DNA from 4 places in the Dickeya chrysanthemi NCPPB 402 genome. Region 1 is predicted to be linked to each of the others. Evidence: predicted binding sites of a transcription regulator. Region 1 holds the regulator's gene; each other region holds the start of a gene.
The links. The regulator CRP, encoded in region 1, controls carbon source genes, mostly activating them, when cyclic AMP is high. The targets are predictions, from matches to a motif close to ATGTGANNNNNNTCACAT.
Positions count from the first base shown of each region.

Region 2: a site for CRP is predicted at 2,693-2,710, ahead of DCH402_RS00435 (PTS mannitol transporter subunit IICBA). Genes of this name have one in related genera too.
Region 3: a site for CRP is predicted at 2,706-2,723, ahead of msrB (peptide-methionine (R)-S-oxide reductase MsrB). Genes of this name have one in related genera too.
Region 4: a site for CRP is predicted at 4,954-4,971, ahead of DCH402_RS03205 (iron-containing alcohol dehydrogenase). Genes of this name have one in related genera too.

Region 1 covers NZ_CM001974.1:347,288-355,416, reverse strand. The annotation lists gene DCH402_RS01670 (ABC transporter ATP-binding protein) at 1-236, shown strand, start outside; gene DCH402_RS01665 (LysE family translocator) at 302-907, opposite strand; gene DCH402_RS22710 (hypothetical protein) at 1,027-1,200, shown strand; gene DCH402_RS01660 (YheU family protein) at 1,197-1,427, shown strand; gene DCH402_RS01655 (phosphoribulokinase) at 1,569-2,438, shown strand; gene DCH402_RS01650 (OsmC family protein) at 2,504-2,911, opposite strand; gene crp (cAMP-activated global transcriptional regulator CRP) at 3,288-3,920, shown strand; gene DCH402_RS01640 (3-keto-L-gulonate-6-phosphate decarboxylase UlaD) at 4,020-4,664, opposite strand; gene DCH402_RS01635 (L-ribulose-5-phosphate 4-epimerase) at 4,795-5,487, opposite strand; gene DCH402_RS01630 (PTS sugar transporter subunit IIA) at 5,530-6,006, opposite strand; gene DCH402_RS01625 (PTS ascorbate-specific subunit IIBC) at 6,053-7,801, opposite strand.
Region 2 covers NZ_CM001974.1:63,329-71,457, forward strand. The annotation lists gene DCH402_RS00425 (putative urea ABC transporter substrate-binding protein) at 1-1,042, opposite strand, end outside; guanidine-I (ykkC/yxkD leader) riboswitch at 1,121-1,215, opposite strand; gene DCH402_RS00430 (DUF3053 domain-containing protein) at 1,756-2,466, shown strand; gene DCH402_RS00435 (PTS mannitol transporter subunit IICBA) at 2,946-4,853, shown strand; gene DCH402_RS00440 (mannitol-1-phosphate 5-dehydrogenase) at 4,929-6,077, shown strand; gene DCH402_RS00445 (MltR family transcriptional regulator) at 6,163-6,768, shown strand; gene DCH402_RS00450 (methyl-accepting chemotaxis protein) at 6,860-8,129, opposite strand, start outside.
Region 3 covers NZ_CM001974.1:2,154,459-2,162,587, forward strand. The annotation lists gene DCH402_RS09655 (aldo/keto reductase) at 1-406, shown strand, start outside; gene DCH402_RS09660 (D-hexose-6-phosphate mutarotase) at 461-1,333, opposite strand; gene gapA (glyceraldehyde-3-phosphate dehydrogenase) at 1,501-2,496, opposite strand; gene msrB (peptide-methionine (R)-S-oxide reductase MsrB) at 2,846-3,262, shown strand; gene DCH402_RS09675 (YeaC family protein) at 3,328-3,603, shown strand; gene pncA (bifunctional nicotinamidase/pyrazinamidase) at 3,649-4,290, opposite strand; gene ansA (asparaginase) at 4,336-5,355, opposite strand; gene sppA (signal peptide peptidase SppA) at 5,474-7,324, opposite strand; gene DCH402_RS09695 (NAD(P)H nitroreductase) at 7,590-8,129, shown strand, end outside.
Region 4 covers NZ_CM001974.1:698,226-706,354, reverse strand. The annotation lists gene DCH402_RS03230 (metal ABC transporter substrate-binding protein) at 1-796, shown strand, start outside; gene DCH402_RS03225 (LOG family protein) at 1,063-1,629, shown strand; gene DCH402_RS03220 (DeoR/GlpR family DNA-binding transcription regulator) at 1,777-2,595, opposite strand; gene DCH402_RS03215 (D-threonate 4-phosphate dehydrogenase) at 2,631-3,611, opposite strand; gene dtnK (D-threonate kinase) at 3,604-4,893, opposite strand; gene DCH402_RS03205 (iron-containing alcohol dehydrogenase) at 5,110-6,246, shown strand; gene DCH402_RS03200 (dihydrodipicolinate synthase family protein) at 6,377-7,261, shown strand; gene DCH402_RS03195 (sodium:solute symporter family protein) at 7,299-8,129, shown strand, end outside.

The DNA of each region.
Region 1 (8,129 bases):
GCAAACAGATTACCCAACTGGAACAACAGATGGAGAAACTGCAGGCCGCGCTGACGACAGTAGAAGAACGCCTTGCCGACGGCGCGCTCTATGACGTCAGCCGTAAAAATGAACTGACCGACTGTTTGCAAAAACAAAGCGCGACCAAGACGGAGCTGGAAAATGCCGAAATGGCCTGGCTGGATGCGCAGGAACAACTGGAACAGTTGCTGCGCGACGCCGAAGCCCAAGGGTAAGCACCATTCTGATTGAACGGCGGGCGCAATACGGTGGCCCGCTGTTCAGACGCTCTTCACGATGATTAATGCCAGATCATCAGTACGCAGGTCGCCGTCAGTAACCCCATGGCGAGATTGAATATCTTCCAGGCGCGCGGGCTTTGCAACAAACGGCCGATCATCGCGCCGAACCCCAGCCAGATAATCCCGGCCACGAGATTAACGCACACCATCGCCACGCTGATGGCCACCACCGACCCGACATAACCGTCGCCAGACAGGCTGAACCCCGCGACGGCGCCCAGCGACATCAACCAGGCTTTGGGATTGAGAAATTGCAGCAAACCGCCCTGATACAGCGGAATCGGCTTCGGCGGCGCGCTATCCGTGTCGAGTTTTTCATAAGCCGCCGTAGCAATTTTCCACGACAACCACAGCAGATAGGCGCTGCCCAACACCTTCAACGCCAGATGCAGCGAGGGATAAAGCAGGATCAGGCTGCCCAGCCCTAACGCCACCAGCAGCAGCATGATCTGCATCCCGATCATGATGCCCAGCATCAACGACATAGAGCGTAATACGCCAAAGTTGGCGGCGGAGGCGGTTAGTAGCATATTATTGGGGCCCGGCGTAATGGCGGCGACCCACAAGAAACCGAGCATTGAAAGAAACAGGCTGACGTGCTCCATGAAACGGCGGTCCTTATAACTGAAGGGACGTTCAACCTAGCAGCGAGACAGGATGCAGACAAGTATTTCGCCATGCGGCAACAGGTATCGCGGCCTCTTTTCATCGTGGCGCTCTTTTTATGAATCATTCTTCTTATCGTAATACGTGTTTTCAGCCCCTGCCGGACGGGGATTTTATCGATCTCGCTTGGAGTGAAGCGCCGGTGCAGGCGGCACATGGCACCAGCCTGAGTTGTGGCTGGAACAGCGGATCCCCAAGCTGGTTCACCCCTTATCTGGAGCAGAACGCATGATCATTCCCTGGCAAGAACTGGCACCGGAAACACTGCAAAATCTGATTGAATCGTTCGTCCTGCGCGAAGGCACCGACTACGGCGAGCAGGAGCGCACGCTCGACGAAAAAGTCGCGGACGTACGCCAACAATTGGCACACGGCGAGGTCGTGCTGGTATGGTCGGAACTGCATGAAACCGTCAATATCATGCCCCGCCGCCAGCTCAGCAGCGGTGAGCGGTATTAGCCCTGAATCAATCGGTTAAAAACGTAAATTGGCGTGTCACCGCGGTATAAACATGCTAACAATGCTCAGATATCTCTGACCGGGGTTGCCCCTATTTACCGGATTACCGGAGATTGCCCCATTCACCGGAGGTTACACACCATGTCGCACCAGCATCCGATTATCGCGGTCACCGGCTCCAGCGGCGCGGGGACTACCACCACCAGCCTGGCGTTTCGCAAAATTTTCCAGCAACTGAATCTGCGCGCCGCACTGGTGGATGGCGACAGCTATCACCGCTATACCCGGCCGGAAATGGACATGGCGATCCGCAAGGCGCGGGATCTGGGGCGCCACATCAGCTATTTCGGGCCGGAAGCGAACGATTTCAGCCAACTGGAACACACGTTTATTGAATACGGCCGCAGCGGCACCGGCCAGACCCGCAAATACCTGCACACCTACGACGAAGCCATTCCCTACAATCAAGTGCCGGGCACCTTCACGCCCTGGGAACCGATGCCGGAACCGACCGACCTGCTGTTCTACGAAGGGTTGCACGGCGGCGTGGTCACCGACCAGCATGATGTGGCGCAGCATGTCGACCTGCTGGTGGGCGTGGTGCCGATCGTCAACCTGGAGTGGATCCAAAAACTGGTGCGCGATATCAACGAGCGCGGTCACTCCCGCGAGGCGGTGATGGATTCCGTCGTGCGCTCAATGGAAGATTACATCACCTACATCACGCCGCAGTTTTCCCGTACCCACATCAACTTCCAGCGCGTGCCGACGGTAGACACCTCTAATCCGTTCGCCGCCAAAGCCATTCCCTCGATGGACGAAAGTTTCGTGGTGATCCACTTTCAGGGTCTGGACCATATTGATTACCCTTACCTGCTGGCGATGTTGCAAGGCTCATTCATTTCCCACATCAATACGCTGGTGGTGCCGGGCGGCAAAATGGGGCTGGCGATGGAGTTAATCATGATGCCGCTGGTGCAGCGGTTGATCGAAGGCAATAAAATTGATTAATAGCCGACGGTAGCGGCTTTGCAGGATGCGGCGGCAACAGGAGCAAACCGCCGTAGTCAGACGCATTAGTCCAGCGCGATCACTTCATGGCTGTGGGTCACGTTAACCGCTTTTTCCAGCATCAGCGCCACCGAGCAGTACTTTTCCGCCGACAGCGATACCGCGCGCTCCACGGCTTTATCGCTCAACCCTTTGCCGGTCACAATAAAATGCAGGTTAATGGCGGTGAACAGGCGCGGCGCCTCTTCACGGCGTTCCGACGTCAGGCGAACCTCGCAATCCACCACATCGTGACGGCCTTTTTGCAGAATAGACACCACATCGATGGCGCTGCATCCGCCTGCTGCCATCAGCACCATTTCCATCGGGCTGGGCGCTTTGTCGCCGGCGTTGCCGTCCATCAGCAGTTGATGCCCGGACGCGGATTCACCCAGAAACGTCAACCCTTCAACCCATTTCACCCGAGCCTGCATAAATTTGTCCTCAATCAATTATTTTTGAAATTTTGCACCGCTTATGTACAAAAAAGCCTGATAATCAGAGCTTAATCATGCTGAAGCGAGACAACACGAGACACTACACTCAACCTGTGTTACAAACAAAAGCGTAACCGCGTGTGTTGAGTCTTCGTCAGGCCCGCCACCGGCTTACTGGCGTCATCCGATATGCGCTGAATGATTCAGACCAACGCATCCGCAATCTGAATATGACGTGTATAGACAGCCTCAGTATATTCCCTGACGTCATTCCGCCAGAACGGAATTGAATTATAACTATGTTATCACGCCGTACAGGGAACTCTGAGCCCTGTGATTTGCGCAGTGAATTACAAACAGAGGATAACAGCGAATGGTTCTCGGCAAACCGCAAACAGACCCGACTCTCGAATGGTTCCTTTCTCATTGCCACATTCACAAGTACCCATCGAAGAGCACCCTTATTCATCAGGGTGAAAAAGCAGAGACGCTTTACTACATCGTGAAAGGCTCGGTTGCCGTGCTAATCAAGGATGAAGAAGGCAAGGAAATGATTCTGTCTTATCTGAATCAGGGCGATTTTATTGGCGAACTTGGCTTATTTGAAGATGGGCAGGAACGCAGTGCGTGGGTGCGGGCGAAAACCGCCTGTGAAGTCGCTGAGATTTCCTATAAGAAATTCCGCCAGCTAATTCAAGTCAACCCGGATATTCTGATGCGGTTGTCATCGCAGATGGCGCGTCGCCTGCAAGTTACATCGCAGAAAGTCGGTAATCTGGCGTTCCTCGACGTAACCGGTCGTATCGCGCAGACCTTGCTGAACCTGGCTAAACAGCCGGATGCCATGACGCACCCGGACGGTATGCAAATCAAGATCACTCGTCAGGAAATCGGCCAGATCGTCGGCTGTTCCCGCGAAACCGTCGGCCGTATCCTGAAGATGCTGGAAGATCAAAACCTGATCTCCGCCCACGGTAAAACCATCGTGGTGTACGGTACGCGCTGATCCCCATCCCTCATCCGACAGGGCGGCCATCTGGCCGCCCTCCTTGTTTCAGACCGTTGTACCATCCTAACGCACCTGTCTGGCATCCACGTTCGCGTCTTACCAGTACTTGTTGATCTCGGTACGCAACGCCTCTGCGGTGGCTTTGCCGCTCTCAGACGCGAGGGCGCGACCGGCGATAAACGCCTTGGCGCTGATGCCGTCAAACAGGTGGATATCCTCCGGCACGATGCCGCCGGTAATCGACAGCTCAAGCCCCAGCTCAGACAGCGCACGCATTCTGCCAAGATCGGCGGAAGTCCAATTGACGCCGGCCAGCTCCGCATCGCGGGAACGGTGGTAAATGGCCTGGGTAATCCCCATCGCAACCCACTGTCTGGCGTCATCCAGATTCCAGTTGCCGTACAGTTCAATCTGGATCTCCCCGCCGAATTCATCAGCCACTTTCTTACAGGCGGCGATAGTGGCCACGTGCGCGGCGGCGGACACCGTGATCCAGTTAGCACCGGCGGAAAACGCCATGCGCGCCAAAATTGCGCCGCCGTCGGTGGTTTTCATGTCGCAAACGATAATGTGGTTCGGATGACGCTCACGCAGGGTACGCACCGCCGCCATCCCTTCGGCAAAAGCCAGAATCGTCCCGACTTCGATAATATCGACAAAGCCGCCGACACGTTCGGCAATCTCTACAGCGGTACTCAAATCCGTCGAATCAAGGGCAATTTGCAGCATAGGTTTGGTCATAATGCGATTTCCTTTCCAATCGTGAAAATATCGGGATCTCTGACTTGAGGGCGAGCGCAGCCCGTGGCCGATTGCCACTGTTTATTTCAAGCCGTTATTGCAATGACATCATGTTACGTGTGCGGGCTATTCAGCGCTGGCCGTAATAGGCATTGGCACCGTGTTTCCTGAAATAGTGTTTATCAGAAAGCGCCTGATCAATATGAATGTCCGCATTAAGCAGCCGGGTCGAAAACGCCATGGCGGCGACTTCTTCAAGCACCAGTGCATTATGCACCGCATCCAGCGCATTTTTCCCCCAACAGAACGGCGCATGGCCGGTAATCACCGCGCCGGGCACCGCCAGCGGGTCAAGACCGCGGCGCTGAAATTCTTCCACGATCACCAGGCCGGTATTTTTTTCATAATCATCGGCTATCTCGCCCTCGCTCAACGGGCGGGTACAGGGAATATCACCGTAGAAATAATCGGCATGGGTGGTGCCGAGCGCCGGAATATCCCGACCGGCCTGTGCCCAGATGGTGCCGTGGCGCGAATGGGTGTGCACAATACCGCCGATATTGCCGAACGCGCTGTAAAGTGCCAGATGGGTGGCAGTATCGCTGGAGGGATTAAGGTGCCCTTCCACCACTCGCCCATTCATATCCACCACCACGATATCGTCGATGGTCATCTGCTCGTAGGAAACCCCCGAGGGTTTGATGGCGATAACCCCCAGCTCGCGGTCAATCTGCGACACATTGCCCCAGGTCAGCGTCACTAAACCGTGACGCGGCAGCAGCAGGTTGGCGTCCAGTACGATAGCTTTCAGTTGCTGATACATCGTTGTTTCTCCTGCGCCCCTTACAGAGCGCCTTGTTACCGCTTATGCCGTTTGGGCCAGCGCCTTATCGATGACGCTGAACACCTCTTCCCGGCTGGTGCAAGCCCGCAGCTTGTCGAGGTTGATTCCGCTGTCGCTGTGCTCGTCTTCAAGTACCTGAGTCACTTCCATCAGCCCTTCCATATGCTCATCGGAGGTACTGCCCGCCAGCGTGATCAGCACATCCACCGGCTCGTCTTCTCCCTCGAATTTAACCGGTGCGGTGAGCGTCACCAGCGCAAACGCCGTACGGTTGACGCCGTTTTCCGGCCGCGCATGGGGCATGGCGAATTGCGGAGCGATCACGATATAAGGCCCCATTTTCTCGATACTGCTGATAATCGCTTCGTGATAGCGGGGCTCGACGGCGCCGGACGCAATCAGCATATCGGTGCCAAGCTTGATGGCCTCGCGCCAGTCCGCCGCACTGGCGTGAAGCAGCACGGAGTCATTGTCGATTAACGATTGTTTGAATTTCATATGCGTCTCCTTGCCTGTCCCCTCGCAGAGGGGAAGGCGTGATTGGTTAACCGGCAAAATTTTTCTTGATAAGCCCCAGCAACTCGTCGCCAAACGACTGCGGATTAAGCATGTTTTGTACTCCCAATACGAACTTACCTTCACCGGGGTGCATTTCTCCGGCCAGATGTTTGGACGAGACGATGATGTCGGTGGTCGAGAGTTTGGATTTGTAATCTGCCACGGCGCAGGAGTCCATGATGTGCGGTACTCCCCGTTGTTCGAGAAACTTGCCGATCTTCATTTTCATCATCATGGAAGAGCCCTGCCCGTTGCCGCACACGGCCAGAATGCGCACGGCGCGTCCGTCGGCCGGCATGGCCGGTTGTGATTCGACCGGCTCGGCATCAGCAGCGGCGGCGGCGGCAGGTTGTGCGCGGTCTTCTTCCTGACGCAGGGTGCGTGACGCGAAGTACATATAAACGCCGGCGCCGGCCAGCAACACAAAGAAGAACAGGGATGAGAACGACAGCCCCTGCATAATGGCCGGGAACACCAACGCCCAGTCCGCCATACCCATCCAGCCGTTAAAACTGGTGCCGTTATGGGTAAACAACTGAATCGCCCAGGCGGAACCCAATACTTCAATGATCCCCATAACGAAACAGATCTTCATTACCGCCCGCCAGCCGCCGAAGTGGTTGGCAAATACCCCGATGGTGGCGTTAGAGAAGAACATCGGAATAAAGCCGGGGATGATCATGATGGATGCGTTAAACAACAGCAGGCCGATCACCGCCAGGAACTGTCCCAGCGTGCCCCAAATGAAGCCGAACACCATCGCGTTGGGGGAATAGGCATAAATAGCGGCGCAATCAATCGCCAATACGGCATTGGGGATGACGCGCTCGGAGATCCCTTTGAACGCTTCGGACAGCTCGGCCACGAACATACGCACCCCGGCCACAATCACCTGAATCGCCACCGCAAACCGAAGGCCGGTTTCCAGAATATAAATGGTCCAGTGGGTCGAGCCCGCCATTTTCTGCAGGTTATCAAGACCGAACGACAACAGAATGATGCCGAAGAAAACCGTCATCACAATGGCGGTAGCGGTAATGCTGTCGTGGAAAATGTGTAGCCATTTCGGCAGTTTGAGCTGATCAACGCTGTCTTCTTTGTCGCCCAGTTTGGGTGCCAGTTTGGTTGCTACCCAGGAAGCCACCTGCTGCTGGTGACCGATAGAAAACCCCGCCCCGCCGGTCACAGCCTGGGTCGGCTTGAACATGATGTTGGACGAGATCCCCCAATAAAGCGCCATGATCACCGCGGTATAGAGGATGGTTTCCCACATGGAAGCCCCCATCACCACGTAGAACACCGCCACCAGCCCCACCTGCTGAAACATGATGTGGCCGGTCAGCATGATGGTGCGAATGCCGGTGATGCGCCGGAATACCACCAGCAGGATATTCAGGCCGAGCGCCAGCAACACCGCATACCCCACCCAGGAGTAACGGCTCCCCATGGTTTCCATGGTCGCCATCATGGTGGTGTAAGGGTCGATAACCGAACCGGTCAGGTGGTGATACTCGGAGATTTTGTCGATCACCGGCTTGAAACCGGATACCAGTGTGGTCGACCCGACTTGCACCAGCATAAAGCCGACGATGGTTTTGACCGTTCCTTTAATCACCGTCGTACCGTCACGCCGGAGCAGCAGATAACCGATGCACGTTACCAGCCCCAGCAATAACGGGGCTTTAGTCATCACCTGGCTGTAGAAAATGTAAAAAATGCTGTAGAGGGTTTCCATAACGTTGCTCCGTCCAAAATGAGGACAATGACACTGCTATTGGATTGCTATTGGAGTAGTGGACTACGTCCCCACCCGTCCAGATATGGCTTGCTTTCATTCCGTGGACGGTGGACAACATTGGCCCCCGCCCTGATAAACTCAAAAACAATCATATTTCATCAAAAAATGATTTTTTGTGATGAATGTCTTGCGCATAAAAATCTCTTCATTGCGGTATTCAGATTGAAAAAAGCTCACATTTGCGAATGATTTCTCCTGTCATCCAGCGATATCGCACGCTTTTTTCTGCTTACCCAATAAATAAAAAATCAAATAAAACAAAATA
Region 2 (8,129 bases), 280 kb from region 1:
CGACAGCCAGTTTCAGGAATTCGTCGCTGAAACGCAGTTTGACGTTGCCGGTGTTGCCCCACACGCCCGCCGGCGTGGCGACACCCACGATGTCGGCACCCAGCGCGCCCTCGCCCAATAAGCCGTGACGGAAGGAAAACTCCGCTACAGACTGCATGGTGGTTTTCAACTGGGCGTTTTGGACGAATTCCAGCGTCTGTTTCGGGGTTGCGAACAGGTGGGTGGCGGCCAGTTGTTCGTCAAATCCGGCCAGATCGGTACCGGCGGCTTGCCCCATGAAGGTGCGGGCCTGACGGGCGCCGTCGCTGTCGCCAGACATGACTTGCAGGGTTTCATACCAGGCGCCGGTCAGCGCCTTACCCAGCTCAGGGTGTTTTTTCAGCGTGGCGGTGTTGACCACCAGCAAATCGAGGATCTCGCCGGGAATTTGTGCGGAAGAAAACGCCAGTTGGCTGCCCGGCTGTTTCTTCGCTTCTGCCAGCAGCGGGTTCCAGGTGACGATGGCCTGAACATCAGGTGTGCCGAACGCCGCGACCAGATCGGCATCGGCGGTATTCACCACCTTGATGTTCTTTTCGCTCATGCCGTTCTTTTCCAGCGCCCGCGCCAGCAGGTAATGCGAAACCGACAACTGCACCAAGTTAATCGGCTTACCCTTGAGCGCGTTCAGGTTATTGGTGCCTTTGATCAGAATACCGTCGTTGCCGTTTGAGTAGTCGCCGACGATAAGCGCGGTGCTGTCTACGCCGCCGACGGCTGGGATGGTCAGGGCGTCCATGTTGGTCATGGCGCAGCCGTCAAAACCGCCGGAGGTGTATTGGTTAACCGATTCGATGTAATCATTGACCTGTACAAACTGGATATCGATGCCGTATTTGTCGGCCCATTTTTTGATAATGCCGTGCTGCTGGGCGTAATCCCAAGGCATCCAGCCGGCGTAGATAGACCAGCAGAGTTTAAAGGCGGGTTTGTCGGCGGCCTGCACGCCAAGGCTGCACAACGCCAGCGCGCAAACAAGCAGTAATCGTAGAATCGTTTTCATGGTGAATTTCCTCTGACGTTGGGCGCAATCATTAAAGAAAGAAAAAGCAGGAGGGCGGCGAGCATGTATCTCGCTGTATCCTCCCGGGCTTTTTTCCCGCCGTGTAACCGCCAGAGGGCGGTCGGTGACTCTCGGACCTGCGCAGTGAAGCCGGAACCCTAGTCACCCATTTCCAAATTGTCTGGCGACACCGGTTGCCCGCTATCGCTCCTGCTGCCAGCGATATAAAGCAAAATACTTGCCAGCTTGCGTGGCAGGATAAGAACTCTGGGGGAGATTTGTTTTATTTTGATTTATCTTTCAATTGATTAAAAAATTCGTCATGAAGCAAGACGGCAGGTTAACGGGCGGAGGGATTGCTCTCGGTGCTCAGTGTGCATTGCCGGGGTGCACTATTTATGTGCAAGATGCTTTATGTGCAAGATGGCGTGTTATGTGCAAGCAAGATAGTGTGTTATGTGCGAGATAGTGTGCAACTGTGCGCGCATGGCTAGAACAGAACAGAGGATTCTGCAGGTGGTACGGCACCGATCCGGCGTAGAATAGTGATTCTTGATGAATGAGCAGGCTGTCGGGTGAAAAAAACAGGCGTCGCCTGTGCCATGCGGCACGGGTTCGGTTACGCTTATGGCGACATGACTCGTCGGGTGATGGCTCGTTGGTGATGAAAGAAGGCCGCCGAGTCAGGGTAGTGAAAATAAACAGGAGTAGTAATGATGTTGGCGGATTACCGTTCGCGCTGGCTGCTGCCAGTGGTTATGTTGGTTATGGCATTGCAACTGTCGGCTTGCGGCGACAAAGATAAGGACGCACGTCAGGCGTTCATCACTTTCCTGCAGGGGGTTTCACAACAGGAAGGGCGTCAGTTGCCTGCGTTGACTGAACAGCAGAAACAGAGCTTCGGGCGATTTACCCAGGATTATGCGGTGATGACCGGTTTCAACCAGCAACTGGATCAGGCGCTGGCGGCCAGTCTGACGCCGGTGCTGGATGTGGTATCCCGCATTCGCGTACCGCAGGATTACATGACGCAGCGCGATAACCTGCGTCAGGCGCTTGGCGGCCTCAACATGCTGAGCCCGCAGGTGCAGAACGCGAAAACCCAGGCAGACAACGCCCGCAAGGCGCTGAAGCAGTCGGAAGAGTTGCAGACGGTGTATGACAAGGTCTACAACCGCGCCGTTTCTTTGCCGGCCAATGCGATGGTGACGGTAGTGCCGGCCAGTACCTCATTTGCGCAGAGCGTTGTGCAGGTGGGTGATTATCTGCAGGCTCAAGGCAATCAGGCGGTATTTGGCAACAACGGCGTGCAGTTCCACACCCAGCAGCAGGTGGACCAGTACAACAGTTTGATGACGGATATTGCTAATCAGCAGCAAAAACTGTTTACCACTCTCAAATCTCAGAATTTCCTGCCTCGCTAATACCGCTTGTTACTGCTTGCGATATGGGCCGGTTTTCGTGTGAAGACCGGCCGGTTCGCAAATATATTGTGATTTAAATCACATATACAGCATAAATCCAATTCAATAAAGTGTGATATTTATCACCTTTTGTCGTTGGTGGATTGTTTTTTTCTGAGCGACAACCCCTCTTTATTATTTTTTTGTGAATCATGTCACTTATTTGTGGCTGACTTGTGGGTTATTTATGTGATTTTGATCACGTTTTTTCCTCGGGTTGCGGTCTGGAAATCACGTGCTAGAGTCCGCTGTGATAACGGGTTTTTGGGGCCACGCTATTGGGGTTTTTCGCCGTCACGGGATGTCGCTTCACGACGCGCCATAAAACAGTCATAGCGGCACGCGACCTCATGACGCCGACGGAAGTCATCACGCTGTCTAACAATCAATAATTATCGCGCGAACGCTTTCCGCCGCGCGCTTCAAAGGGGTGTATCGCTATGCTCTCACCAGATACCAAGGTCAAGGTGCAGAATTTTGGCCGCTTCCTGAGCAATATGGTGATGCCGAATATCGGCGCCTTTATTGCCTGGGGGATTATCACAGCACTGTTTATTCCTACCGGATGGATCCCTAACGCGACGCTGGCCAAGCTGGTCGGCCCGATGATCACCTATCTGTTGCCGTTGCTGATTGGTTTTACCGGCGGCCGTCTGGTCGGGGGTGAGCGTGGCGGCGTGGTCGGCGCGATTACTACTATGGGTGTCGTCGTCGGTACCGATATTCCGATGTTCCTCGGCGCCATGATTGCCGGTCCGTTGGGTGGCTGGGCGATCAAGCGCTTTGATGCGGCGGTGGACGGCAAAATCAAAAGCGGCTTTGAGATGCTGGTCAACAACTTCTCCGCCGGTATCATCGGCATGTTGCTGGCTATCCTGTCGTTTCTGGCGATCGGCCCATTAGTTGAAGCGCTGTCGCGTATTCTGGCTGCCGGCGTGCACCTGATGGTGCAGAACAACCTGCTGCCGCTGGCGTCGATTTTCGTTGAACCGGCGAAGATCCTGTTCCTGAATAACGCCATTAACCACGGTATCTTCTCGCCGCTGGGCATCCAGCAGGCGACGGAAGCCGGGAAATCGATCTTCTTCCTGATCGAGGCCAACCCCGGTCCGGGCATGGGCGTGCTGATGGCGTACATGCTGTTCGGGCGTGGCAACGCTAAACAGTCTGCGCCGGGCGCGGCCATCATCCACTTTCTCGGCGGGATCCATGAAATCTACTTCCCGTATGTACTGATGAACCCGCGTCTGATCATCGCCGTTATTCTCGGCGGTATGACCGGTGTGTTCACACTGGGCCTGTTGAATGGCGGTCTGGTATCGCCGGCGTCGCCGGGTTCCATCCTGGCGGTATTGGCGATGACGCCGAAAGGCGCGTATTTCGCTAATATCACGGCTATTGCCGCTGCTTTTGCGGTCTCCTTTGTGGTGTCGGCCATCCTGTTGAAAAGCAGCAAAGTGAAGGATGATGATGAACTGGAGCAGGCGACTCGCCGCATGCAGGAGATGAAATCCGCCTCCAAAGGTCAGGCGGTCGGCGGCGTAAGCGGCGATCTGGGGACCGTGCGTAAAATCATCGTTGCTTGCGATGCGGGTATGGGGTCCAGCGCGATGGGCGCCGGGGTACTGCGTAAAAAAGTGCAGGATGCAGGCTTGCAGGCTATTTCAGTGACCAACTGCGCCATCAATAATTTGCCGGACGATGTGGATCTGGTGATTACGCACCGCGACCTGACGGAACGTGCTATGCGTCATGCACCGCAGGCACAGCATATTTCGCTGACCAACTTCCTCGATAGCCATCTGTACAACGATTTGGTGGCCCGCTTGCAGGCCGCGCAGTCCGGCAGCGTTAAACCGGCTCAGGCGGCCCCAGCCGTTGAACCGGCCGCCGCGCCGCAGGCGCTGTTCCAACTGACGGAAACAAACGTCTTCCTGAACTTGCAGGCGGCGGATAAAGAACAGGCTATCCGCTTTGCCGGCGAACAACTGGTAAAAGGCGGGTATGTTGAGCCGGCGTATGTCGATGCGATGCTGGAGCGTGAGAAACTGACGTCTACCTATTTGGGTGAGTCGATCGCCGTGCCGCACGGGACGATTGAAGCCAAGGACCGCGTACTGAAAACCGGCGTGGTGTTCTGCCAGTACCCGCAAGGGGTGCGCTTCGGCGACGATGAGGATGACGTGGCCCGCCTGGTCATCGGTATCGCGGCTCGCAACAACGAACATGTGCAGGTTATCACCAACCTCACCAGTGCGCTGGATGATGAGTCAGTCATAGAACGGCTGGCTCAAACGGAGAATGTGCAGGATGTCCTTGACCTGCTCTCCGGCAAATCTCCTGCCTGACAGATAAAAAAGTGCCGCCTTCGGGCGGCGCTTTCTTTCACGGATTGTTAAATCTCAGCAGTAAGGTTATGCATGATGAAAGCATTACATTTTGGGGCCGGCAATATCGGCCGTGGGTTTATCGGCAAGCTGCTGGCGGATGCCGGCATTGCCCTGACGTTTGCCGATGTGAATCAGCCGTTGCTGGATGCCATCAATCAGCGTGGCAGCTATCCGGTGCGGATTGTCGGCGAACAGCAGCGTGTGGAAACGGTTAATCAGGTTAATGCGGTACACAGCGGCAGCCCGCAGGCGGTTGAACTGATTGCCGAGGTTGACCTGGTGACGACGGCGGTGGGGCCGCAGATACTGGCGAAGATCGCCGGGGCGATTGCTCAGGGGCTGGTGAAGCGTCAGGAAAGCGGTAATACCTCGCCGCTGAATATCATTGCCTGCGAGAACATGGTGCGAGGCACCAGCCAGCTCAAACAGCATGTGCTGGCGCAACTGCCGGAGAATACGCAGGCGTGGGTCGCGCAGCATGTCGGTTTCGTGGATTCGGCGGTAGACCGTATTGTGCCGCCGGCCGAAGCGGGCGAATCCGACCCGCTGGCGGTGACGGTGGAAACCTTCAGCGAATGGATCGTGGATAAAACCCAGTTTACCGGCGAGCCGCCGGCGATCGCCGGTATGGAGCTGACCGATAACCTGATGGCTTTCGTTGAACGCAAGCTGTTCACCCTTAACACCGGCCATGCGATTACCGCCTATCTCGGCCAGCGTGCCGGGCACGGCACCATCCGCGATGCGATTCTGGACCCGGCGGTCCGCCAGGTCGTGCAGGGTGCGATGGAAGAGAGCGGTGGCGTACTGATTCGTCGCTATGGTTTTGATGCCGATAAGCATCAGGCTTATATCTGCAAAATTCTTACCCGTTTTGAAAACCCGTGGCTGCACGACGAGGTGGAACGCGTCGGCCGTCAGCCGTTGCGTAAGCTCAGCGCCGGCGATCGGCTGATCAAACCACTGCTGGGTACGCTGGAATACGGCCTGCCGCACGATAATCTGATCCAGGGGATTGCCGCGGCGATGCACTACCGTAGCGAGCAGGATCCGCAGGCGCAGGAACTGGCGGCGTTAATTGCTTCCGCGGGGCCGCAGGCTGCACTGGCGCAGATTTCAGGTCTGGACGCTGATAGCGAGGTTGTCGGAAAAGCGGTGAGTGTGTATAACGCCATGCAATAATCGGCGCGTCTCGGCACAGGTCAGGCTGTGTCCCTGCTTTTCAATCGATTGCGTTGGATAGGGAGGGCGTTGGCGATGAAAAACCATGCCCTCGTGGCGTCAGCCGCTCCACCGCGCAGGGGGCAATACTGTGCGCAGAATTAACGTACGAGAAGCGACGATGGACGATACGCAGGCATTTGAAAATCGGGTACTGGAATCCCTGAATGCATCGAAGACAGTCAGAAGTTTTATGCTGATGGCGGTCGAATTATTGGCTGAAGCCGTCAGCCTGTTGATGTTGCAGGCGTTTCGTAAAGACGACTATGCCGTGAAGTACGCCGTCGAGCCGTTGTTATCCGGCAGCGGGCCGCTGGGCGAACTGTCGGTGCGGTTAAAGCTGATTTACGGGCTGGGCATGATTAGCCGCAAAGAGTATGAAGATACGGAACTGCTGATGGCGTTGGGCGAGGAATTGGCCCACGATGAGCACGCGTATCGGTTTACTGATGACGAAATCCTGGGGCCGATCAGCGAGTTGCATTGCGTGAGCAGCCTGCCGCCGTCGCCGATACCGCCGTCCGGCGTTGATCCCGACGATGCGCTGCTGGCGGCCATGCAACAGCAGCGTTATCAACAGATGGTGCGCTCCACGCTGGTATTGTCGCTGACTGAACTTATCGCCGGCATCAGCCTGAAAAAGGCATTCTGATTTCAGCGAATCACCACAATAAAACAGGGCAACCTATTCGGGTTGCCCTTTGTTTATCTTTCTATTTTCGCGCTTTGCGCTATCGCCGGTTTTAATGCTTATAAGATAACTGTTGCTGGTGGCCGGCGAACGGCAAACCGTGACTGGCTGGCGCCAGTTCGTGGGACGAGGAGAGACGGAAAGCCGATACCGTATTGGAGAGCATCATGGCCTGGTCTTCCAGTGAGCTGGCTGCCGCAGAAGATTGCTGCACCAGTGCGGCGTTTTGTTGGGTGGTGCTGTCCATCTCGACAATCGCCTGATTGACCTGAGCGATACCGCGGCTTTGCTCGTCGGACGCAATCGTAATTTCCCCCATGATGTCGTGTACATGCGTTACCGCAGTCACAATCTCCTGCATGGTTTTACCCGCCGAGTGAACCAGATGCGCCCCTTTCGAGACCTGCTCGACCGAGGTGGAGATCAAGCCTTCAATCTCTTTGGCTGCCTGCGAACTGCGCTGAGCAAGATTACGCACTTCATTGGCAACCACGGCGAAACCACGCCCTTGCTCACCCGCCCGCGCCGCTTCCACCGCCGCGTTCAGCGCCAGAATATTGGTCTGGAATGCAATACCGTTGATAACGGAGGTGATTTCCGCAATACGTTTGGAGCTGCCTTCAATATCGGACATGGTTTGCACCACATCAGCGACCAGCTTACCGCCTTCCTGCGCCGTATGGGTGGCATCCAACACCAGTTTATTGGCCTGATGCGCGTTGGCGGCGTTTTGTTTCACGGTGGACGTGAGTTCTTCCATACTGGCGGCGGTTTCTTCAACGGACGCCGCCTGAGATTCGGTACGCGCGGCCAGATCGTTATTACCGGTGACGATTTCGCTGGCGGCGGTAGTAATCTGGCTGACCCCCATACGAATATCGTCAATCATGTTATGCAGATTGGCCTTCATTTTTGCCATAGCGCTAAACAACATGCCCAGTTCGTCGCGGCGCGTTGTTTCAATGGCGACGGTCAAATCGCCGGTGGCGATACTCTCGGCGATGGCCACGGTGTTGTTCAAGGGGTGGGTGATTTGGCGGGAGATATACCAGGCAATCAGCGCGCCGAGTATCAGCGTGATAAGCGAGGTGATGGCAATCTGCCATTCGGCGCTGATGATATCGTTCTGGGTAGCGGCGGTTTCTTCGGCGACCATCTTATTGACGTTGTCGATAAGCAGATTGGCGGTATCACCCAGTAACTTACCTTGCGCCATTTCTTCCTGATAAGCCGGCAGATAAGCCATGACCTGCGTTTTATACGTCGACAGTGTAGAAACAACCGGCGCCATAATCGCTTGCTGTTCCGGCGTCAGTGCCTGG
Region 3 (8,129 bases), 1.8 Mb from region 1:
GGAGCTGTGGTCATATCGGGGAGGCGAACAGTGTCAGACCAACCAGGTGCTGTATCATTTGGGTTCACGAGGCATTGAGTATGATTTGTTGCCCTGGTGTCAGCAGCGGCAACTGCCCGTGATGGCGTATTGTCCGTTGGCTCAGGCCGGGCAACTGCGTTACGACCTGCTCACACACCCGGCGGTCGTGCAGGTGGCGCAACAACAGGCACTGACGCCGGCACAGGTGCTGTTGGCTTGGGTAATTCGCCAGTCTGGCGTTATTGCTATTCCGAAAGCCAGCACACTGGCGCATGTCACAGAGAATGCCGCGGCACTTGAGGTGACGTTGTCACCTGAGCATCTTGCCATTCTGGATGCGGCGTATCCTGCGCCACATCGCAAACAACCGTTGGATGTGGTGTAGACGAGACGTTGCAGCATGGCTGGCACAAGCCAGCCATGAACGAAAGCGATAAGGTTATTTGCGCAGGCGAAGCGTTGTAGTCAACTGTGCCGGCGCCTGTGTGGTTGCTATGAACGGCTGAGTAACGCGCGCGGTTTCAACACAAACAAACGTCTGGTAGCCGTCATCCGTCATGTCGCTGATGGTGCGCGACAGTTCTGCGCCCGGATTCCAGGCCACCACATCGCTGTGATGAGCGTGGTGCACTTCAATGGTGCGTTTCAGTACCGGGTCTTCAATCAGGCTGACTGGTGCCGGTTGGGTGTAAATACGATCAGTACGTGTAGTGAAGGTCAGATCACCCTGTTGGGTATCGGTTTTGCCATCGTTAACCTTGTCGATAAAGGTATTGCCCAGCCCGCTGATACGAATTTTGCTGATGTCGCCAATCTGGAAATAGGTGTGCAGCGCGCTGGTGATGCTGTAGTCGCCGTGGCATTCGAGTTCCATACGGCATTCCTCGGCACTGAAATGGAAGCGTGCAAGAACGGTAAAGGCATGCGGCCAACTGGCGCGAGTCTGCTCGGAGTCACGCAATGTGAAGGCGAGGGTTACGCCATTTGCATCTTCACTGTGAGAGGTGAACTCCCATGCCAGCAGGCGGCCAAAGCCGTGGTTGGGCTGTGCCGCCGGGCCGAACCAGGGGAAGCAAATCGGTACGCCGCCACGAATAGCCACGCCGTTTTCGAATGGTGTGTTATCGCTTAGCCAGAGTACCGGCTGTTCGCCTGTGGGCTGCCAACTGAGCAGATGCGCCCCCTGTAGTGCAACGGCAGCGCGAACCTGTGGATGATCCACCACAATAACCGGTAGTTGATCCAGTTGGCGTTGGCTCAGATGTGTGGTGATCGCATTATCGATGGGAAGTGAATAAATTTTATCGTTCATGGTATTGGTTTGCCTTGGTGGTCTTGTTGTATACCCTCAATAATTCGAGTTTCAGGACAACACGCTCGCGTGTTGAGCAACGCACCTGCAACGTGAAGTATGACGGGTATATACCCAATAAAAAAGGGCGACTTATGTCGCCCTTTTATCATCTATTCATCGCCACATTATTTGGAGATGTGGGCGATCAGATCCAGAACCTTGTTAGAGTAGCCGGTTTCGTTGTCATACCAGGAAACCAGTTTCACGAATGTGTCGCTCAGTGCGATACCGGCTTTGGCATCGAACACGGAGGTCAGTTTTTCGCCGTTGAAATCGGTGGATACTACGTCATCTTCAGTGTAACCCAGAACGCCTTTCAGCTCGCCTTCAGAAGCGGCTTTGATAGCGGCACAAATTTCTTTGTACGTTGCCGGTTTTTCCAGACGTGCAGTTAGGTCAACCACAGATACGTTCGGGGTCGGAACGCGGAACGCCATACCAGTCAGTTTACCGTTCAGTGCCGGAATAACTTTACCTACAGCCTTGGCTGCACCGGTAGAAGACGGGATGATGTTCTGAGCTGCGCCGCGGCCGCCGCGCCAGTCTTTGTGAGACGGGCCGTCAACGGTTTTCTGAGTAGCGGTGGTCGCATGAACAGTAGTCATCAGCGCTTCAACGATGCCGAATTTGTCGTTGATAACTTTAGCCAGCGGTGCCAGGCAGTTAGTAGTACAGGAAGCGTTGGACACGATCTCCTGACCAGCGTAAGACTCGTGGTTAACACCCATGACGAACATCGGGGTATCGTCTTTGGACGGGCCAGTCAGAACCACTTTCTTGGCACCGGCCTGAATGTGTTTACGTGCGGTTTCGTCGGTCAGGAAGATACCGGTTGCTTCAGCAACAACGTCAACACCCACTTCGTTCCACTTCAGGTTAGCCGGATCTTTCTCAGCGGTAACACGGATGGTTTTGCCGTTAACAACCAGATGGCCGTCTTTTACTTCAACAGTGCCTTTGAAGCGACCGTGGGTGGAGTCATACTTCAGCATGTACGCCATGTAATCCGCATCCAGCAAATCGTTGATGGCAACGATTTCGATGTCAGTGCGTTCCTGGGCAGCGCGGAAAACGATACGGCCAATACGGCCAAACCCGTTGATACCTACTTTGATAGTCATATATTCCACCAGCTATTGGTTTGTGAATAAAAGGTTGGTTGTAAAATTACAAAAACCTTACTGAGCGTCAAGCGGAATCGTGTCAATCGTTGCGGTAAGTCAAAAGTCCGTTCAACAGTTACACGATAAACAGCTATCAGCCTAATTAAAGGGCATAACCCAATCATATGAGGAATGCACAGGCATGGAAACACCTGCCATAGATGTAATTGTGATGGTGATCACAATTAAAAGTGCCATTACTGCGTGGGGGTAAGTGTAGGCCAAAATAGGCTGTAGCGGTGTTAACTTTTTGTTAGAATTATGCATCGTCATTCTGACGAAAAAATCGTGTTTCAGTGAGAATCTGATGACCAAGACAACTGTTTTCCAACGTAATCTGGATGAGTTAACCGATTTGCAGCGACAGGTCACGCAGCAGCGTGGGACGGAAAGTCCTTACACCGGTAAACTGCTGCATAACAAGCGCACCGGCGTTTATCACTGTTTGTGTTGCCATCAACCGCTGTTTTATTCTGACGATAAATATGATTCCGGCTGCGGCTGGCCGAGCTTTGATAGTCCGGTGAGCGCGAATGCTATCCGCTATCTTGATGACTATTCCCATCATATGCACCGCATTGAAATCCGTTGCAGCCAATGTGATTCGCACTTGGGGCATGTGTTCCCGGATGGCCCGCAAGAGACGACCGGCGAGCGTTATTGCGTGAATTCTGTGTCGCTCAGTTTTATCGATGCAGAAGACGGTCAGCAGACGGATGGTTAGCCGCGTTAATACACTATATTGACTTGAAACGTTTCAGCCAAATCTGACTTCAGGCAAAAGAAAACATGCAATTAGATGATTTAATAAACAGCATGACGCCGGAAATTTATCAGCGTCTGACCACTGCGGTGGAATTGGGTAAATGGCCGGACGGTGTAGCGCTGACGGCGGAGCAAAAAGAAAATGCATTGCAGATGGTGATGCTGTGGCAGGCACGCAATAACGCCGAAGCCGACCACATGACGATCAACACCCGCGGTGAAATTGAAATGAAAAGCAAGCAGGAGCTCAAGCAGCGGTTTGCCGGCGATACCATCACCACACTGAAACCGCAAGACTAAACCCAATCACGCCAGCGTTGTCGACTGGCGTGATGAGCACGTGAATTAGTGACCGAGCGATGCAATAAACGTCGGCAGGTCAACCAGCGTGGCGCCGTGTTTCTCCATCACTTCCAGCGCCTGCTGGCTATCTTTCGGGTGCAGGTTTACGCCGCGGCAGCCGTCGGCCAGTACTTCGGTTTGATACCCCAGCGCCAGCGCATCCAGCACGGTATATTTCACGCAGTAATCCGTCGCCAGCCCCATGATGGTCAACCGGGTGATGTTTCTGGCCGCCAGCCAATCGTGTAACTCGGTGCGGGTGCGGCGACCGTTATCGAAAAAGGCGCTATAGCTGTCGATAAAAGGGTGTGTTCCCTTGCGCACGACCCAATTTATGGCCTGCTGGTTCAGTTTGTGATGAAAGTCGGCGCCGGGTGAGCCTTGTACACAATGTTCCGGCCACCAGACTTGCGGCAAACCGTCCAGTTCGCCTTGCTCGCCGATACGGGTGCCGGAGTTGACGGCGAAACTGCGGTGATCCGCCGGATGCCAGTCCTGGCAGGCAACCACCATCACCCCGGCCTGCTGGCAAGCGGCGATAGCCTGATTGGCTATCGCGACCACGCTGTCGCCGTCCGAGACGGCCAGCGCGCCGCCGGCACAGAAGTCATTTTGGATATCCACCAGCAAGAGTACTCTGTTCATATTATCTTCTTCTTATTGATGTTTTATGTGTTTGTTGCAGGCGATTCAGTCTTTGTCGCTCAGTTCTCCGCGCAGGTTCTGTTGCATAAGCTGGCGGATCTGTTCGGGAGAAAGATCGTTCCTGCTTAACAGATAATGCAATTTCGTCAGTGCCGCTTCAACCGTCATGTCGAACCCGCTGATGACGCCGGCCTGCGCCAGCGCGTTACCAGTGGCATAACCGTCCATGTTGACCCGCCCGGAAATACATTGCGTCAGGTTAACTACCACAATGCCGCGCTCTGAAGCCTGACGGAGCTCGTCAAGCAAACCTGAGCTTTGGGGCGCATTACCGACGCCATACGAGCGCAGAATCAGTGCCTTAACCGGCTGGCGGAGGAAATTGCTCACCACGTCGGCGGAAATCCCCGGATAGATGGTCACCACGCCGATGGGCTGCGGGGTGATGGCGTGAACTATCAAGGAGCCGTCGATCGGATCCGGATTAACCGGCGTCAGACGGCGAATATGGATACCGGCTTCCAGTAATGGCGGGAAGTTAGGCGAAGCAAAAGCGTCAAAACCATCGGCATGCGCTTTGGTGGTGCGATTGCCGCGCAATAATTTGTTGTTGAAGAACAGGCTGACCTCATTAACCGGATGATTGGCGGCTACGTACAACGCATTCAGCAGGTTGGTTTGCCCATCGGAGCGCAATTCCGCCAGCGGAATTTGTGACCCTGTCACAATAACCGGTTTGGCAAGATTCTCCAGCATGAAAGACAGCGCTGAAGCAGTAAACGCCATCGTGTCGGTGCCGTGGAGAATCACGAATCCATCGTATTGGTCATAGTTTTGCTGGATATCGTTTGCAATCGATTGCCAGTCTGACGGCGTCATATCAGAGGAATCAATCAACGGCGTATATTCATGGATAGTAAACGAGGGCATCTCCGGGCGGTGGAATTCCGGCATTTGCGCCAACTGTTGTTGCAGGTGGCCGGAAACCGGGACATAACCGTGGGCGGAACGCTGCATACCGATAGTGCCGCCGGTATAGGCGACGTAGATGGATTTCTTTTGCATGGGTGCGATTGGTCGGGACACTGTTGGTTGTCGAAAGGGATAGCCCTGGGAAATGGGATTATAAAAAGGTTTCAGTAGTAAAGACAGCCCGACAGGCGTCGGGCTGTGTAAGCGTGTGTTAGCGTAGGTCGCCGCAATTCAGGCACAAAGCATAACGATTTTGCGGATCGTTCAGGGCATCCAGAATTGATGTCTGGGCGTGAACGGTTTGCGCCAGTTGAATAACCGGTGCGGGGATCACCGCCTGCAAGGCGGAAGGCAGCATCGCGTAGACGGCGCTCCTGACCTGAGTGAACATGGCATTGAGCAAGTCCGACTCTTCGGTATACCAGCTCAACTGATACTGTTCCAGTTTGGCCAGTTCCGCGGCTTTTTTCACGGCATCGTCAAAGTCGCCTAACTGATCGACCAACCCATTGGTTTTCGCATCGCTACCGACCCAGACATGGCCCTGGGCGATGGCATCGACTTCCTGCGTCGTTTTCCGGCGAGACTGAGCAACCAGTGAAATGAAATTCTGATAACCACGTTCGATGCTAATTTGCATCAGTTGGCTGGCTTGTGACGGCAAGGCCTTAGTTTGAGACAGATCAGCCAATGGCGACGTCGCCACGCCGTCGGTATGTACCCCAATGCTATCCAGCGCGTTTTCAAACGTGGTAACCACACCGAAAATTCCAATCGAGCCGGTCAGAGTACTGGGGCTGGCAATAATGGTGTTTGCCGGGGTGGAGATCCAGTAACCGCCAGAGGCGGCCATACCCCCCATCGATACGACGACCGGTTTACCGGCTTGCCGTGCGGCCATCAGCTCTGAGCGAATCAGCTCGGAAGCGGTCACACTGCCGCCAGGGCTGTTGACCCGCAGGATGATGGCTTTGACTTTCGGGTCCAGACGCGCATCGCGAATCTGTGCGGCGGTGGTGTCGCCGCCGACGTACCCCGGCGTTTCTTTACCATCGACAATCGTCCCGCTGGCAAACACGACGGCGATCTCGTTGGTACTGACGGCGGGAGGCGCCGGTGTGTAATCATAGATGCTGGTAAAATTGAAGTTTTTGGTCTTGGCGTCCCACCCAAAGGCTTTTATCAACGCCTGTTCAACCATCGAACGGGAGGCGACTTCGTCCACCAGTTTATTTTCCAGCGCATAGCGAGCTGTATCGCCATCCACTGTTTGCAGGTTGGCGAGTATCTTCTCAGCACCGGGGAACAGCTGTTGTGGGGTGATCTGGCGATTGGCCGCTACCGTGTCGAGATAGTGTTGCCAAAGGGTGGAAATCCAGCGGTTGTCGGCCTCACGGGCGTCAGGCGACATATCGTCGCGGATAAACGGCTCGACGGCGGACTTGTAAGTGCCCACGCGGAAAATATGGGCGGTCACCTTCAGCTTATCCAACAACGTTTTGTAATACAGGTTGCTGGTGGCGAAACCGTGCAGATCGATATTACCCTGCGGCGTCAGGTAAATTTTATTGGCGAAGCTGGCCAGATAATATTGCGTCTGGTTGAAGTTGTCGCCGACGGCAAAAATCGGTTTGCCGGCATCGCGGAATTCGCGCAGCGCTTTGCCGATGTATTGCAACGAAGGCTGATCCGCGCCGACGAAATCAGACAAGTCCATCACCATGCCGGTAATATTGCTGTCGTCTTTGGCCTGACGGATGCTATCAACGATATCAAACAACGAATTCTCCTGATGACGGCTTGCCGACACGCCGAAGAACTCCCGCCCGAACTGACGCAGCTTATTATTCATGGCGGGTTTATCCACCACGACCCCCGTCAGATCCAGCAGTAACGCTCCCCGTGCCGGCTCAGCCTGCGGGGTTTTTAACTGGCTGTAGATTCCGATACCGACCAGGATCAAACAGATCAGAAAAAGGTTGAGGATAAATTCGCGGGTAAAATTCAGCAGGCGCCACCCCCATCTGAATATTCCACTGAAAATTCGCCACATTGTGCGCATGTCCACTCCGTCAAAAGAAAACTGGGTTTAAGCTGTGCTCCGTATTGCCGGATAAGATGGCATTGCCAATGTTATCTGCGCAATTGCATCCGTATGCAGGCACTGGCGGTATCCTAATGAGCGATAGAATAAAAGTCAGCTATTTATCTTGCCTTATGGTCGGTAGCTGGGGGCTAACTTGTAACAAATCTTCTACCTGTGCTACCGTGGCGCGCAACCGGATTTTATTTACCGACAGCAGATTTTTCATGACAGGAGAGAGGTGATGGATGCTCTGGAATTGCTACTGAATCGTCGTTCGGCGTCCCGTCTGGCTGCACCTGCGCCGGCAGGTGAGGCACTGGAGAATATCCTGCGTGCGGGGTTGCGAGCGCCGGACCATGGCGCATTGCAGCCCTGGCGTTTCTCTCTTATCCAGGATGAGGGATTGTCCCGTTTTAGCGAATTGCTGGTCCGGGCGGCATTACAGGATAAGCTGGATGATGCGGCGGTTGATAAAGCGCGTCAGGCGCCATTTCGCGCGCCGATGATTATCACCGTCGTGGCTCATTGCGAAGATCATCCTAAAGTTCCCCATTGGGAGCAGGTCGTATCGGCCGGCTGTGCGGTGCAGGCGATGCAAATGGCTGCGCTGGCGCAAGGCTTCAACGGTATCTGGCGCAGCGGCGCCTGGACCCATCATCCGTTGGTGCGGGATGCGTTTGGGTGCCGTGCATCGGATGAAATCGTCGGTTTCCTGTATTTGGGAACACCGCAGCTTAAAGCCTCCGCCGCTATCACGCCCGTGGATAGCGCGAAGTTTGTC
Region 4 (8,129 bases), 350 kb from region 1:
CAGTTTTTCGGTGCTGGGCGACATGGTCAGCCATATCGGCGGCCAGCACGTCCACGTGACCGACCTGGTGCAACCGAACGGCGACCCGCATGAATTCGAACCGTCGCCGAAAGACAGCAAAACCCTGTCGCAGGCCGACGTGGTGTTCGTCAACGGGCTGGGGCTGGAAGGCTGGCTGGACCGGCTGGTGAAAGCCTCCGGTTACAAAGGCGAGGTGATCACCGCCGCCAAAGGCATCAAAACGCTGAAAATGGAAGAAGACGGCAAAACGGTGACCGACCCGCACGCCTGGAACAGCATGAAAAACGGCATCACCTACGCCAACAATATCGTCGATGCGCTGGTCAAAGCAGACCCCGAGCACGCCGACGATTACCGCAAACAGGGCGACAGCTATATCCAGCAGCTACAACAACTGGATGAGTATGCTACCCAGACGTTTTCCGCCATGCCTAAAGAAAAACGCAAAGTGCTGACCAGCCATGACGCATTCGGCTATTTCGCCGCTGCCTACGGCGTGCATTTCCTGTCGCCGGTCGGTTATTCCACCGAGTCGGAGGCCAGCAGTAAAACCGTGGCTAAACTGATCAAGCAGATCAAGAAAGAACAGGTGAAGCTGTACTTTATTGAGAACCAGACCGACCCGCGCCTGGTGAAACAGATTGCTGACGCCAGCGGCGCGCAACCGGGCGGCGAGCTTTACCCGGAAGCCCTGACCGACGGCAACGGCCCGGCCGCCACCTACACGGCCGCGTTCAAACATAATGTCGATACCCTTGCCGCCGGCATGAAGTAAGCGAGTAAGTCGTCATCAGGTTGCCCGGTATCGCCGGGCAACCCGGAACGTGCCCCTTGCCGCCGCACCACGCCAGCACCTCACTCACTATCTGCTTATCCAATCTGCTTATCCAATCTGATTATCGTCCGATAGCCCCTCATACCGGTTTCGATTATGCTGATAGCGCGATAACGCTCCGGTTCATCGTGCGAAGGCCTACCACACTCGCTCCCGCCGTCATCTGACAGACAGCATCGATAAACTCAGGTCACAGAAGGAATACTATGTTGAAGTTCGGCGTATTTTGCGGTTCAGCTCCCGGTAACAACGCGATTTATCAGCAACAGACGCAATCTCTCATCCGCTATCTGGTCAGCCAAAACGCCGGTCTTGTCTACGGCGGCGGTAAAGTGGGCCTGATGGGACTGGTGGCGGATACGGCACTGGCTTGCGGCGGTCAGGTAACCGGGGTTATCCCTCAGCATCTGGTGAATAAAGAACTGGCACACCCGGCGCTGACCGAGCTGGTGATCACCGAAGACATGCACGAACGTAAAGCGAAAATGGCAGAACTGGCGGATGTGTTCATCGCGTTACCGGGCGGCGCCGGTACGCTGGAAGAGATCATCGAGCAATGGACCTGGGCGCAACTGGGGCTGCACCATAAAGCCTGCATCCTGTACAACGTCAACGGCTACTACGACGGCTTTATCGAATTCGTGGCACGCACCGTTCGAGACGGGTTCATGAAACAGGATTACCTCGACATGCTGATCGTCTCCGACAATCCTGAAACGGTGTTGGACAAAGCCTTGTCTTACCAACCGCCGAAAGCCAAGTGGGATAAATAAGCGGCGCGCGGGCTGAGAAGCCTCCGCCTATGCTCGTCATACTTCGTTAGCCAAACGCGCCGGTTCCCTCAAAAAGAGCCGGGAAAACCGCAGAACAATCACCACCTCCCGAGGAGGTGGTTTAAAGCTGACAAGAAAAGCCGCTGTTCAGCGGCTTGCTACATTGACCAGTTGCAGATTGAACGGCTGCGCCCGTAACTGGCGCTCTACGTCTGGCGGCAATGCGCTGTCGGTAATGATATCGGTCAGTTCAGACAACGGCGAGACGCAAAACAGCGAGTAAGCGCCGTATTTGCTGCTATCGGCCAGCAACACCCGGCGACTGGCGTTCATGCCCAGATCCTGCTTGATGCCGGCTTTTTCTTCGGTAGGCGTGGTGATGCCTTTTTCCAGACTCCAGGAGTTACAGCTGATAAACGCGATATCCGGATAGACGCTACGCAGCAAACGGCGACCGTGCTCGCCGATGCAAGACTGGCTACTGTCGTCGATACGTCCGCCGATGATCGTCACTTCAATCTGCTTAAACTCGGAGAGAAACAGCGCAATCTGCAAATCGGCGGTGATCACCCGCAACGGCAGATGCGTCAGGTTACGCGCCAGCTCCAGCATGGTGGTGCCGGCATCCAGCACCACCGCGTTGCCCGGCTGCACCAGTGTGGCGGCCTGCCGGGCGATAGCCTGTTTTTCCGCCAGGCTACGCTGCAGCTTTTCATTGGTGGTCGGCTGGGAAGGGATAAAGCGGTTGAGCGTCACCCCGCCGTGGCTACGGCTGATGACGCCCTGCTCATCAAGCTTGATCAAATCGCGGCGAATCGTCGCCGGAGACGCATCAATGACCGTCACAAGTTCATCCACCGTCACCAGATTATGGCTTTTCAGATAATCCAGAATCTGATCCAGACGGCTTTGTCCTTTCACTCGTTCTCCATTTACACGCAACGTATCAGTCAATGTGTACCCCACGACATATTCAACGGATTCTCGACTCCACGATTCTATCAGGCCAGTTGCATCGCCAGTTTGATGGAGATCGCCATGCTGTCAGACTTCGCTTTACCTGTCCAGGCGATATCAAACGCGGTGCCGTGGTCCGCGGAGGTGCGGATAAACGGCAACCCGGCAGTGATATTCACGCCATCATAAAAGCCCAGCAGCTTAAGCGGAATATGCCCCTGATCGTGGTACATCGCCACCACCATGTCGTATTGCCCCTCATACGCCTGCAGGTAGACGGTATCCGGCGGGCACGGGCCGTACGCGTCGATGCCTTTGGCTTTCATCGCCTCGATGGACGGGCCGACAATCTTAATTTCTTCATCACCGAACAAGCCGTTTTCGCCTGCGTGCGGGTTGACCCCGGCTACCGCAATGCGCGGCGCCTGATAACCCACGCGTTTCAGGAACGTATCCGCCATCGCTATTACGGTTTCCACCCGCTCGCGGTTCAGCGTATCCAGGAATTTGCGCAGCGCAATATGGGTAGTAACGTGAATCACTTTCAGTTTGTCGGTGTACAGCACCATCGCGTAGTCACGGCTGTTGGTCAGTTTCGCCAGCAGCTCGGTGTGCCCCGGATAAAGATGCCCGGCGGAGTGCAGCGCTTCCTTGTTGAGCGGTGCGGTGGCAATGGCATGTACCTCACCGGCCATCGCCAGCTCGGTCGCACGTTTTACGCAACGATACGCCAGATCGCCGGCCTGTGGCTGCACCACCCCTTGCTTCAGGCCCTGCGGGTCGTCCAGCGGTTCGTTGATCACGTTAATGACGCCGGGCGCGAAACGTGCATCGGCAGGACGTTCGATTTCATTGAGCTCCACCTGCGGCACAACGCCTAACGCCAGAATACGGCGCAGCGTCTGTACGCAGCCCACCACCACCGCCGGCGCGCCGGACAGATCACCTTCGGCCAGTGATTTGATGATGATCTCCGGACCGATGCCCGCCGGGTCGCCCATGGTTACCGCAATAATTTTACTCACACACGCTCTCCTCAATAAAACGCAATACATTCAGCAGGGTGGCTTCATCGCCAAACCCGCCCGCTTTCGTCATTACCGGAATATCGCCCACCAGACTGTCCAGCAAACGTCCCCAGGGGACGCAGGAAGCAATCTGTCCTTTGATGCGGAATCCGCTGGCCCGTAGCGCGGTCGCCGCTGCAATGGCGATATCCCCACCGGATAAATAGAGCCCGCCCGGTCGTTGCCGCTGCACAATACGCCGCGTCAATTCCCCCAGACGACGGCTGATGGTCTCGCCCAGTTGCTGGCGACTCATGCCGTAGCGCTGACACAGACTGTCTACCTCAAACCGCTGATTATCGTCGCGGCAGGTTCGAATCACGCAGTGACGCCCCGCCGCCAGCACCGCCGCCGCCTGCCGACCGGTCTGCGCCAGCATCCCTTCGTCGGCCGTCAATAACCCGGCGATATCCAAATCGATCAGCTCGACATCAGGCCGCTGGCTGACCGCCTTAATCTGCAATTGAGCGATTTCGCTCATCGAACCAATCACCGCCAGCAAAGCACGGCACGGTGTCGGAAACGCCAGCGACTGCGCCAGCGCCTCGCTCAACCCGGCCGACCCGACCAGCAACGGCTTTTCTGCCAACCGGGCGGCGGCGGCAACAATCCGCTCGAGATCCTGCTGACACTCCGCATCCAGCACCACCAGCCGGACTCCGCTATCGCTGAGTTGTTGCAGCCGCGCGGCCAGAAAGTCGGCGCGCACCTCGTGCAGAGAGAGCGTCGCCTGAGCCAGCGCCGTCTGTTCCGCCAGCCGCTCACCGATAGATGCCGAACGCACCGGCGTTTTCGGGTCGCTGGCGAACTCGGTATCCGTCAGTAATACGCCATGCACCCATACCTGACCATCGCGGGTAATGCGGCCCAACGCCGGGGCGGCAGGGGCAATCAATGCCAGCGATAAATCGGCGGCGTTCAATACCGCTTCAATTTCTGCACCTGGGTTACCACGCAAGGTGGAATCCACTTTTTTAACGATCCAGCCGCGGGCGCCGGTTTTACGCCACAGTGCCACCGCCTGCGCGGTGCGCTCCGCCGCCAGCGACGCCGTAACAGCACGGCTATCGGTATTGACCACCAACGCGTCATCCGCCTGCCCGGTATGGATCGCCGTGGCGTCAAACATCACATTCACCCGCGCCCCTTGCAGCGCCAGCCCGACGCCTGCATCGTTCGCGCCGGTAAAGTCATCCGCCACCACCATGATGCGGGTGAGGTCACGCCCGTCGTCCGGCATAGCCGTTCTCCAATCAGTTCGATTACCTGAAAATGATTATATTGAATCACGTTTGATTATATGTGAGCAACATCAAATTATTCAAAACCAATTTAACCTATAAATTAGCCCACAGAATGCGAGAAAAACGATTTTTTTCCGTCACAAAATGGAGATGTGATTGAAAAAAATCACATCTATCCAGCTGAAGTCACAGCAAAAAGACAAGGTATCAGTATGAATATCAACAGCACCCTCATCAGCGGTTATCAGGCACTTCAGGATCTGAGCTACCTCCTGCGCGGCAGGCAGCACGTACTGTTGGTGACGGACAGGAATATCGTGGGATTGGCCGGAGTACAGGCGTTGATCGCACAACTGAAGGCCGGCGTGCCGCAATTTTCCCTGATTGATAACGTGCCGGCCGAACCCAGCCAGCATGATGTAGCCGCCGTGCTGCAGCAGTTGCCCGCCACACAGCCGGACCTGATCGTCGGCGTGGGCGGCGGCAGCGTACTGGACGTCGCCAAACTGCTGTCGCTGCTGTGCGCCGGCGAGGAAGGCATCACGCTCGATAGCCTGCTGGAAGGTCGCAAACCGACGCGCCGCACCACCTCCCTGCTGATCCCGACCACCGCCGGCACCGGCTCCGAAGCCACGCCGAACGCCATTCTGGCGATTCCGGAGAAAGAAACCAAAGTCGGGATTATCACCCCGGTGATGCTGCCGGATTACGTCGCACTGGTGCCGGAACTGACCACCAGTATGCCGGCGCACATCGCCGCGTCGACCGGCATTGACGCCCTGTGCCATCTGATCGAATGCTTCACCGCCACCATCGCCAACCCGGTGGCCGACAACTATGCGCTGATCGGCATGAAAAAGCTGTTCGCCAATATCGAAACCGCGGTGAACGAGCCGGACAATCTGGAAGCCCGCCTGAATATGCTGTGGGCCTCTTACTATGGCGGCGCCGCTATCGCCCATTCCGGCACCCATCTGGTACATGCCATGTCTTACCCGTTGGGCGGCAAATACCACATTCCACACGGGGTGGCGAATGCCATTCTGCTGGCGCCGTGCATGCGCTTTGTGCAGCACGCCGCAGCAGAAAAATTCGCGCAAGCCTATGACCTGCTGCCGGACGCCGACCTGTCGCTCTCTACCGAACAGAAAGCCGCGGCGCTGGTGGATTACTTCACCGCGCTGGTGAAACGACTAAACCTGCCGTCTTCGCTGCAACAGTTGGGGATAAGCCCGGATCACCTGCCGTATCTGGTGGAATCCGCCTTGCAGGTACAACGGCTGATGAAGAACGTCCCGACCGCCGTGACGGCGCAAGACGTTCACGCCATTTATTCCACACTGTTTTAACTGTTTGTTTTAAAAGCGTTTGTTTTAAAAGCGCTTGTTTTAAAAGCGATTGTTTTAAAAGCATTTGCTTTAACAGTATTTGCTTTAACAACGTCGCTCTGGATGATGAAAATACCGAGGAACAATAACGATGACTAGACCGATTACAGGCGTACTGACGGCAATCGTCACGCCTTTTGACCATCAGGGGGAATTTAGCCCCACCGCCATGCGCCAACAGGTTCAACGCCAGATGCGTTACGGCAACGGCATTTTCTGTAACGGCACCAACGGTGAATTCTTTGTGTTGCACACCGATGAAAAAGTCGCCGTTACCGAAACCTGTGTGGATGAAGTCGCCGGCAAGGTGCCGGTCGTCGCGCACATCGGCGAAATCTCCACCCGAGAAACCATCAAGCTCGGCAAACGCATCGCCGCGCTGGGCGTGGATGCCGTCTCCGTGATCACCCCTTACTTCGTGCCGCTCAAACAAAGCGAACTGATCGACCACTACCGTGCCGTGGCGGACGCACTGCCGGTGCCGGTATTCATGTACAACATCCCGGCGCGCACCGGCAACACCCTGCAACCGGAAACGGTGCGGATGCTGGCGGAGCACCCGAACATCATCGGCATCAAGGACAGCGCCGGCAGCTATGAAAGCCTGAGCGGCTTCCTGCAGGCGGTGAAAGATATGCCGAACTGCGACGTGCTCAACGGCCCGGACTCACTGATTCATCAGGGGTTTGTCGATGGGTGCTCCGCCTGTATTTCCGGTCTCGCCAACGTAGCGCCACAAGCCATCAGCCAGATTTGGCACCGTTTCCACGCCGGCGACATCGAAGGCTCCCGTCAGGCGCAAGAGCAAGTGAGCGAACTGCGTAAGACGCTGTACGCGGTGGCGTTCTCGCCTGCCGTGGTGAAAAAGGCGCTGGTATTGATGGGGCAGGACGTCGGGGTCAGCCGCTACCCGATTGCGTTCTCAGCACAAGACGAAGAAACCATTCGCACCATTATCAAACCGTTCTCGCAGTGAATGAACACTTACCCTTACTCTTACAGGATCGAAAACCATGAACCATTTTGATCTGACAGACACACTGATCATCGTCGGGATGATTGTGTTCTATATTGCCTTGACTTCCTGGCTGACGCTCAAGTTACGCAGTAACTCCAGCTCGGAGTTCATGGAAGGCTCACGCTCGCTGCCGGCCTTTATCGTCGGCATCCTGCTGATGACTGAATTTATCGGCGCAAAATCTACGGTAGGTACGGCGCAAGCCGCCTTCGAAAGCGGCATCGCGGCCTCCTGGTCGGTGATCGGCGCCGCCATCGGCTTCCTGTTGTTCGGCATGATCCTCGTTAAGAAGATCTATAACACCGGCCAGGTCACCATTTCCGCGGCCATTGCCGAGCGTTACGGCACCTCCACCAAAAACATTATTTCGATCATCATGATCTACGCCCTGCTGTTGGTGAACGTGGGTAACTACGTCAGCGGCGCGGCGGCGATCGCCACCGTATTGAAGATCTCCCTGCCGGTCGCCGCGCTGATCACCGCGATCGTCAGTACCTTCTACTTCTACTTCGGCGGGTTGAAAGGTGTTGCCTACGTCACCCTGATCCACAGCGGCCTGAAATACATCGGGGTGATGATCATCCTGTACGTGGCACTGAAAATGACCGGCGGCATCACGCCGATGGTCGAGAAGATGCCGGAATACTACTGGACCTGGGACGGTGCGATCGGCGCCGGCACCATTTTCGCCTGGCTGATTGGCACCATCGGTTCCATCTTCTGTACTCAGTTCGTTATCCAGGCTATCTCGGCCACCAAAGACGCGGCTTCGGCCAAACGCGCCACCTGGATCGCCTTCTTCTTCTGTATGCCAATCGCACTGGCG